4 regions of the Viridibacillus sp. d25.2 genome follow, and region 3 is predicted to be linked to each of the others. Evidence: riboswitches for the same ligand, from Rfam matches in the RefSeq annotation. Region 3 holds a riboswitch; each other region holds the start of a gene.
What was found. Region 3 has a riboswitch for S-adenosylmethionine ahead of ACZLO7_RS17710 (VOC family protein). Riboswitches for the same ligand answer to the same signal wherever they lie in the genome.
Positions count from the first base shown of each region.

Region 1: linked by a shared signal. The riboswitch ahead of ACZLO7_RS20525 (methionine ABC transporter ATP-binding protein) and the one ahead of ACZLO7_RS17710 (VOC family protein) in region 3 are both predicted to bind S-adenosylmethionine.
Region 2: linked by a shared signal. The riboswitch ahead of ACZLO7_RS20890 (O-acetylhomoserine aminocarboxypropyltransferase/cysteine synthase family protein) and the one ahead of ACZLO7_RS17710 (VOC family protein) in region 3 are both predicted to bind S-adenosylmethionine.
Region 4: linked by a shared signal. The riboswitch ahead of ACZLO7_RS03125 (bifunctional homocysteine S-methyltransferase/methylenetetrahydrofolate reductase) and the one ahead of ACZLO7_RS17710 (VOC family protein) in region 3 are both predicted to bind S-adenosylmethionine.

Region 1 is NZ_CM196652.1:4,187,709-4,189,914, forward strand. Features, by position in the region: gene ACZLO7_RS20520 (methionine ABC transporter permease) at 1-378, opposite strand, end outside; gene ACZLO7_RS20525 (methionine ABC transporter ATP-binding protein) at 368-1,381, opposite strand; SAM riboswitch class I at 1,499-1,603, opposite strand; gene ACZLO7_RS20530 (carbon-nitrogen family hydrolase) at 1,683-2,206, opposite strand, start outside.
Region 2 is NZ_CM196652.1:4,272,077-4,274,282, forward strand. Features, by position in the region: gene ACZLO7_RS20890 (O-acetylhomoserine aminocarboxypropyltransferase/cysteine synthase family protein) at 1-1,061, opposite strand, end outside; SAM riboswitch class I at 1,178-1,291, opposite strand; gene ACZLO7_RS20895 (NADPH-dependent oxidoreductase) at 1,485-2,206, shown strand, end outside.
Region 3 is NZ_CM196652.1:3,584,843-3,587,048, forward strand. Features, by position in the region: gene ACZLO7_RS17705 (amino acid ABC transporter permease) at 1-31, opposite strand, end outside; gene ACZLO7_RS17710 (VOC family protein) at 68-997, opposite strand; SAM riboswitch class I at 1,108-1,217, opposite strand; one part of gene ACZLO7_RS17715 (IS3 family transposase) at 1,414-2,206, opposite strand, start outside.
Region 4 is NZ_CM196652.1:617,645-619,850, reverse strand. Features, by position in the region: gene ACZLO7_RS03125 (bifunctional homocysteine S-methyltransferase/methylenetetrahydrofolate reductase) at 1-1,105, opposite strand, end outside; SAM riboswitch class I at 1,179-1,285, opposite strand; gene ACZLO7_RS03120 (class A sortase) at 1,460-2,122, opposite strand.

The sequences.
Region 1 (2,206 bases), 600 kb from region 3:
GATGACACCTTTATCAATTTCACGCATAGACGTTTCAACAAGTCTCGCGAAAAATGGGATTGCTGCTACAGATAATGAAACACTCGCAGCTACTGGCCCAATAGTATCCCCAACTAATATTTTGGTTAGTGGGAACAACGCTACTAATAGAATGATATAAGGAATGGAACGAACAAGATTGACGATAAATCCTAGAATGCCATTTAAAAAACGGTTTCGTAAAGATAAACCTTTGCTTGTAACAAATAAAATAATACCTAATGGTAACCCGATGATTAGCGAAATGCTAAGTGAAATACCAACCATGAGTAATGTTTCACCAAATGCTTTCCATATATCTGGAAGCATGCTAAGGAAATGTTCGAAATCAAATAACATCGTTAATCACCTCCACAAGCGCACCGCGCCCTTCCAAATAAGAAATGGCTCTCTTCACATTATCCGGATGACCTTGTAGCTCCATTAGGAAAATGCCAAGCGGTTTTTCTTGAATATACTCAATAGTACCGTGCAGGAAATTCCCGTGTACATCGAAGTTTTGAATCATATCTGAGATGACTCCCTCACCAGCGACATCCCCTTTGAATAGCACTTTAACCATCTTCCCTTTGACACCATTAAGAATTGTTGGCGGAAGTTCAAATGATACAACACTACTGATAAACTCTTGGGTTAAAGGCTCAACTGGATTTGCAAAAATGTCATAGACAGCACCCTCTTCAATGACTTTCCCATCTTGCATAACAACCATGCGATCACAAATTTCTTTAACAACATCCATTTCATGAGTAATCAAGACGATTGTAATATCAAGCTCACGGTTGATTTTCTTCAGTAATCGTAAAATGGAAACTGTCGTTTTTGGATCAAGTGCTGAAGTTGCTTCATCACAAAGTAGTATAGATGGGTTATTTGCAAGTGCTCGAGCGATACCGACACGTTGCTTTTGACCGCCACTTAATTGTGCTGGATAGACATCGATTTTCTCAGCTAAACCAACCATTTCTAGCAATTCTTTTACACGAGCTTTAATATGTGCCGGCGGTGTAGCTGCTGCTTTTAAAGAAAATTCGATGTTCTCCCCGACAGTTTTTTGACTGATTAAGTAAAAATGTTGAAAAATCATACCAATTTTCAAACGAGCTTTTCGAAGTTGCTCACCTTTTAGCTTCGTTAAGTCTTGACCATTTACAACGATACTGCCACTCGTTGGTCGCTCTAATAAATTGATACAACGTAGAAGTGAGCTTTTCCCTGCTCCAGAGTAGCCTACGATACCGAAGACTTCACCTTTGTTGATTTTCAGTGATACGTTCTCCACGCCCGTTACTTTACCTTTTTTTGTTTTATATACTTTCATAAGATTCTGAATATCGAGCATACTGCATCCCTCAAATCTGTTTATATTATGTAACTTCTATAGAATTACTTGGTATTTACTCTATTAAAAAATACTTCTTTCAATTTTCTGAAAGAAGTATCGTAAATGTAAATTGGCGATTTATCTTCCAGAATGTACTCATTCTGTAGGAATTGGCACCTTCCCTTTTCAGGGGGTTGCCGGACGTCATAGGGCCTATCCCTCGGTCTCTCTAGATAAAGTTCAATATTCGTTTGTAAGTTATGAACTAAATATTACTGTGTAATATTCTAGTTGTCAAACACTTTTTAGAAATTTTGTATTATTTCGAAATATCTTTATATAATTCAGGTCGTCGATCATCATACACTGGGATTCGTTGGCGAATTTCGTCAACTATAGAGAAATCAACATCGATAATCGCCATTTCTTCATCTTCTCCACCAGTCCATAATACTTCACCCCAAGGTTCAATAACCATTGACTGACCGTTGAAATTCTGTTTTTTATGGCTAATTCGATTTACTGCAATAACAAAACATTGGCTTTCAATTGCACGTGCTTGTAATAAGGTTTTCCAATGATCGATACGCGGTGTTGGCCATTGTGCAGAAACAAAAATTACTTTAGCTCCGTTTAACGCGTGTAGACGTAACCACTCTGGGAAACGAATATCGTAGCAAATAACACCAGCGGCTGGAATATCACCCAACTCAAAGTTATTTTGCTTATCACCAGCGGATAAATACAAATGCTCGTCCATTAAACGGAAAAGATGTGCTTTGTCATATTCGCTAACAAGCTCTCCTTTATTGTTATAGACGTACATCGTGTTATAGAATTCAC
Region 2 (2,206 bases), 690 kb from region 3:
TGACGACCGGCTTCACGCCCACCTTTAATACCGAATGTTAGAACTGAGCCAAAGCCATTTTTTAAATATTTTTTTGCATTTTCATGAGCTGCGCTATCTTCAAAGCCATTGAAGCTAACCCACTCTACATTTTCGTGACTACGTAGATATTCTGCAACTTTTTGTGCATTTTCATTGTGACGTGGTACACGTAAATGTAGCGTTTCAAGACCTTGAATTAATTGGAATGCATTGTCAGGACTTAATGTTGGACCAAAATCACGTAGTAATTGAACGCGCAGACGAGTTGCGAATGCAGCACTTGCAGCATCAACACCATAGCGAATACCATGATAAGATGCATCTGGCTCAGTATAGTCAGGGAATTTCCCTTGTGTCCAACCAAATTTTCCAGCATCAACAGCGACTCCACCGATAACTGTACCGTGTCCACCAATCCATTTTGTTGCAGAGTGTACTACAATATCTGCTCCGAACTCGATTGGATTTGAACCATATGGTGATGGGAATGTATTATCAACAATTAATGGAATCTCATTTTCATGCGCGATATTTGCCAAGGCTTCAATATCTACTACAGTTAAACTTGGATTACCGATTGTTTCCACATAAATCGCTTTTGTATTTTTTTGAATTGCTGAACGGAAATTTTCAGGATCTCTTTCATCTACAAATGAAGCTGTAATGCCATAGCGCGGTAAAGTATTGGCTAATAAATTATATGTACCGCCATATAAACTACCCGAAGCAACGATATGATCTCCAGCACGAGCAATATTTAAAATTGAAAATGAAATAGCAGCCATTCCTGAAGATAGTGCTACTGCTGCTGTTCCACCTTCTAAAAGTGCAACGCGTTTTTCGAATACATCGACAGTTGGGTTCATAATACGAGAATAAATATTACCGGGTTCTTCAAGCGCAAATAGTTTTTGAGCATGCTCCGTACTATTAAAAGCGTAAGCAGTTGTACGATAAATTGGTACTGCACGTGCACCTGTTGTTGGATCTGCTACTTGGCCACCGTGTAATAATAAAGTTTCTGGACGTAAGTTAGTCATCATTTATTCCTCCTAAATGTTTTTTTAAGATGGCAAATCGGAGGTGTGATGAGGATTTTATGGAAAAACAAAAACCCTCTTCGCTAAGAAGAGGGTTGCATACGCAATTTTTCCTCCCCTTATCTGTCAGATCCGATTAAAAATCTGTAGGAATTAGCACCATTGTGAGTTCATCACTCACCGGTTGCTGGGCATCGCAGGGCCTATCCCTCCGCCGCTCTTGATAAGAGTATTTGATTCAGTTCCATCTTGTTGACAAGTATAGAAGATATATCAAACTGATGTCAATACTTTTATTTGTTTTTTCTGAAAATTATTTTAATAGATACTCTGTTTACTCATATGAAATTAATTTAAGTAGACTTTAAATTATGGTAGCCTAAAGAAAGTAAATATTTTTATTTCACAAAGGGGTTTCGAATTATGGTAAAAGAATTACTACGTAGTCACTCTTCTGTACGCAAATATACAGGAGAAATTATTCCTAAAGAAGTCGTTATCGATTTAATTGAAACAGCACAAATGGCGGCAAGCTCGCATTTCGTACAAGCATACAGCGTCATTTGGGTTACGGATGAAGATAAGAAGAAAAAACTTGGAGAACTTTCAAATAATGAGTTCCAATTTGGAACAGCAGGTGCTTCGTTTTTATTTTGTGTAGATTTTAAACGACTGCAAGTTGCTGGTCAAAAAAATGGTATAGAAATTATTGCTGACTCTGCGGAAAACGTACTTGTAGGTGTTGCAGATGTTGCACTTTTCGCTCAAAACTTCGTTATTGCTGCTGAAGACCAAGGCTATGGTATTTGTTATATTGGTGGAGCGCGTAATAATCCAAATGAAATAAGCGAATTATTCGGGCTTCCAGAATACGTTTTCCCCTTGTTTGCTATGACAATCGGTGTACCTACGAAGCGAAATGAAACAAAACCCCGTTTACCAGTAGAAGCTGTACTACATGAAAATAATTATGATGTAGAACAATATGACACATTGCTAGATGAATATGATGCAACAATGGAAGCTTACTACGCTAGTCGTGGATCAAATCGTAAAATGGCTACCTGGACAAAACAAATGGCTGACTTCTTAATAGAGCAACGCCGACCACATATTAATGAATTTTTGGCACAAAAAGGATTTAA
Region 3 (2,206 bases):
ATTCTAAAAAATACATAAAATCAAACTTCATTTTGTCACCTTCTATAACGATTTTACTTTTATTGTTTTATGCAATTTCAAAAACAATACGATTACCACTTGGGTCTTCTACCGCAAACTCATTTCCCAAATCTTGAATTTGTATTTGTTGTTTAATATATTTTTTTGCTGTTTCAAAATCTTCTGTGGTCGGTAATTTAAACCTTACTTCTTTCAATCCTGATTCATTCTTTTCCGCCTTTTGAAGTTCCTCACCCGACCATACATTTCCTGCAATATGATGATGATAGCCACCTGTCGAAATAAAGAATGCTGTATCAATAATTACCTGTTCCTCAAAACCTAATGTATTGACGTAGAAATCTACCGATTCCTCTATATTCGCCACTCGCAAATGGACATGGCCAACAATTGTTTCTGTTGGTAATTTACCATCTGTTTCAAAATCAGCTAACGGAGCTAATTCTTTAAAGTTAAGTGGATTACTACCACCTGGATACTTATCCCAATCTTCACGATTACGATCAGCATATATCTCAATACCATTTCCTTCAATATCATACAGATAAAACGCCTCACTATATCCGTGATCACTTGCACTATCTAATCTAGCAATCGGGATAAAGCGTTCAAAGTGCGGAAAACGTGAAGCCTGTTCTACTGGACTATCAATCGTTTCCTTATTTCGCAGAATTTCAAAAAATTTCGTTGCAAACGCTTCTCTACTTGGTAATAAAAATGCTGTATGGAATAAACCTGTACTTTTAGCTGGTTGTAATTTTTCTGCTGTTTTTTCTAATTCAAAAATAACTGTGTTACTACCTTTTCCACCAAACTTAGCATGTTGTATATTTCTCTCTAATACATCAAGACCAACTACATTTTCGTAAAATGCAATTTGACGCTCCAGATCCTTTACTTTTAAAATGACACTTCCTACTTGTGTCGCTCCATTCAATACAAACTTCTCTTGTTTTCCATCAATTCTTTGTACCATCTTTAAAACCTCTCTCGTTTTTTATTAACCAATTGCGGAATAAACGACTTCTAATAAAAACTCTCTTTCTACATAATTTAGAAAGAGAGTTGAGGGGGGAGCTAATTCAACTCTTATCTTTCATGATTTCATGCAATCATGTTGGATTTAGCACCTTCCTAAACAATAGGGGTTGCTGAAACTTCAGTGGGCCAATTCCCTCAGTTTCTCTAGATAAGAAATCTATTTAATATTCCTAGTTAACTCATTGGTTTAATTGATTTTAAAACATTTTCTATAATTTAGCAACATTTTTTCCCAATTATTTTATTTCCATGAAAAATATCCTCTTAATTCGAATTAGAATTTTGAACATAAAAAAAACTAGCATGAGAGAAAGGCACTGAGTATCATTTTTGAGACAATAAGAAAACACCTTATTTTGCAGCCAGTTGACGATATTGTACCGGCGACTGGCTGTTTAATTTCGTTTTAATCCGGATATTGTTATAATAATAAATGTATTCTTCGACCATATTTATTACGCGCGTATTTGTCGTGCGGTAAATTTCGTCGAGGTAGAACGTTTCAGACTTTAGCGAGGAGTGAAACGTTTCGATTGGGGAATTATCAACGGGCGTGCCTTTACAAGACATGCTCATGGTAATTCCCTTTTCTTTGATTGTTTTTTGATATACATAAGATGTATATACAGATCCTTGATCACTATGCAGAATGCAGCCCTCTGGTAAATTAGGTAATTGATTGAGCGTATCTAAAACAAAGGCTGTATCTTGCTTAGACCCAATAGTTTGTGCAATAATCTCGCCATTAAACAGATCTAATATACTTGAAAGATACATCATGGTTTGTCCAAAAGGCAAGTAGGTAATATCTGTTACGAGCTTCTCTAATGGTTTTGTTGCACTAAAATTGCGGGCTAATAAATTGGGAGCGATGTAAGCTGGTTGGCCCGTACGTTTACGTTTCTTTACTTTTACACGGCACTGCCAGTTATATTTTTGCATCACACGTTGCACTGTTTTCTCACTAATACCTGTTAATGATTTTGTGATTTTTCGATAACCGTATCTAAATTTGTGTAGCTTGCACAAGTTACCAATTTGTTGGTCTCGAAGCTCCTTTGGTGTTTGCGTATGAACTTTTGCTTTCCAACGATAGTAAGACGAACGGGCAACTCCTAAATGAAGACAGATTTCACCAATTGAC
Region 4 (2,206 bases), 1.5 Mb from region 3:
TTGCCATGTTGCTAATACGAGGTGATGCTAACGAATTATCAGCCATAGTGACAGCATCAACCCCTGTTGCATTGAGTATTTGCGCACCTTCTATAAAGGCAGCAGTATCAAGATGGCGAGGTGTATCAAGCTCTACGATAATTGTACGTTCCTTTTTCGCCTTTTCATGAAGTGGCACATGATGATCTGGTGTCGCCTCTTTAATCTCAATTACTTTTTTCTTTTTTACAATTTTATTTTCAATTGGTGGTAGGTCAGCAATACGTTTTTTAACCGCTTCAATATGCTTCGGCGTCGTACCACAGCACCCACCGATTAAGCGAACACCTTGGTCACGTAGTAAAACACCTGCACGACCAAAATAATCAGCCTCTGATTCATAAACAATTTTGCCATCTTCTACATCTAGTAGACTTGCATTTGGATACGCAGATAAGAGTGCCTTTGATGGTAATTCAACATCTTCAAACGCTTGGATTGTATGGTGGGGGCCTAAACGGCAGTTTACTCCAATAATATCTGCACCCAAAGCTTCTAATTGGTGTAGTGCATCATTTAATAGTAAGCCATTTTGTAAAATTCCTGGCTCGTGCATGGATACTTGCGAGATGATTGGTATATCTGTTACTTTGCGCAAATGCTTCACTACTGATGAAAGCTCTTCAAAATCATAGTATGTCTCAAGTAATAAACCGTCTGGATTACCCGATAGTAGATACCCAACCTGCTCATCAAGTGCAGCTATAATCTCATCTAGTGTCGCTTCACTTTTACGAATACCGCGAATACCACCAATTGTCCCTAAGACGAATTGTCCTCCAGGTGCCGCAGCACGTTTTGCAATTGCGATTGCCGATTCATTAAACTCTTTTACTGAACTCTCTAAACCATAACGTTCTAATTTAATGGCATTCGCTGTATATGTATTAGTCTGAATAATGTCAGCGCCAGCTTTAATATATTGTTGGTGAATATTTTCAATCACTTCAGGTTTAGTGATATTCAATTCCTCATAACAATAATCGATTCCGTAAGAATATAATAGAGTGCCCATCGCACCGTCAGCCGTTAAAACTTGTGTTTGCAGTTTTTCAAGTAATCCCATTAAAATCTCTTCCTTTCTACATAAAAAAGCCTTCTTATAAATAAGAAGGCTTGACGATAACGATGTTCGCTCCTTCTTATCTTTTCGGACAATCAGTAAATCCGCTGGAGTTAGCACCTGACCAAATGGCTGGTTGCTGAAGCTTCAAAGGGCCAGTCCCTCAGCTTCTCTTGATAAGAAATATTTATTTAATTGTTAGAATAATTAAAAGAATCATAACCCTTGAAATGAATATCGTCAAGTGGATTTTCGCAATTGTAGAAAAAATCAGTATTATACGTATATATTAGCTTCAAAACAAAAAAAGAGGACTTTTGAAGACCTAATATTAAAAGATTGATCTTTCTTTCATTGCTATTTATTTGCAAAAATTTCATTACTTTCTGCTTTATCATAATCCTTCGTTTCAACCAGTTTACCTTGAATGATCATGCGTTTAGAGCCATCATAATTACATGTGACAAGAGTGATCATTTTGTCATTTGTATCATCAATAACATCAATTTGCTCCGGTTGTACAATATGCATTTTTTCAATTTTATATTCATAGATTTTTTTAAAGTCAGTCAAATAAACTTGCATACCTTCCTCTGCATTTGTAAGAGGGCTAAAAAGTGCCTTCCCATTATTCATATTATGTCCAGCTAGCGCATAGTTAGCCTTCCCCATCTTTTGATCTGGTTTCATCGTACCTGCACCAACTGCTAGGTTTGTATTCGACACACCATATAAAACGGGCAATCGCATATTCACTTGAGGTACACTAATAGCTCCAATGGCATTTAGTTTCTTTTGATTGAATTGTGCCTTTACAACATCTTTGACATTTAAATCAGCTACTTGCTCAAAATCAAATGACGTATCTGGATTTTTCATAGCCATCTCTATGTCTTGTTGTTCAATCGTTGCTTTTGACATATTCGAGATGAAATAACCCATGATAGGTCGATAGAAAATAAATACTAAACCGATTACTAGGAAGAGAATACCTAAAATCAAACTTCCCTTTTTCCTCATGTTATCCACCTTCTTTTTACTCATTCATTTTATAGTAACAATTCATTTAGTATTTTCAAGCAGTTTTCCAGTTTGTCATAAACT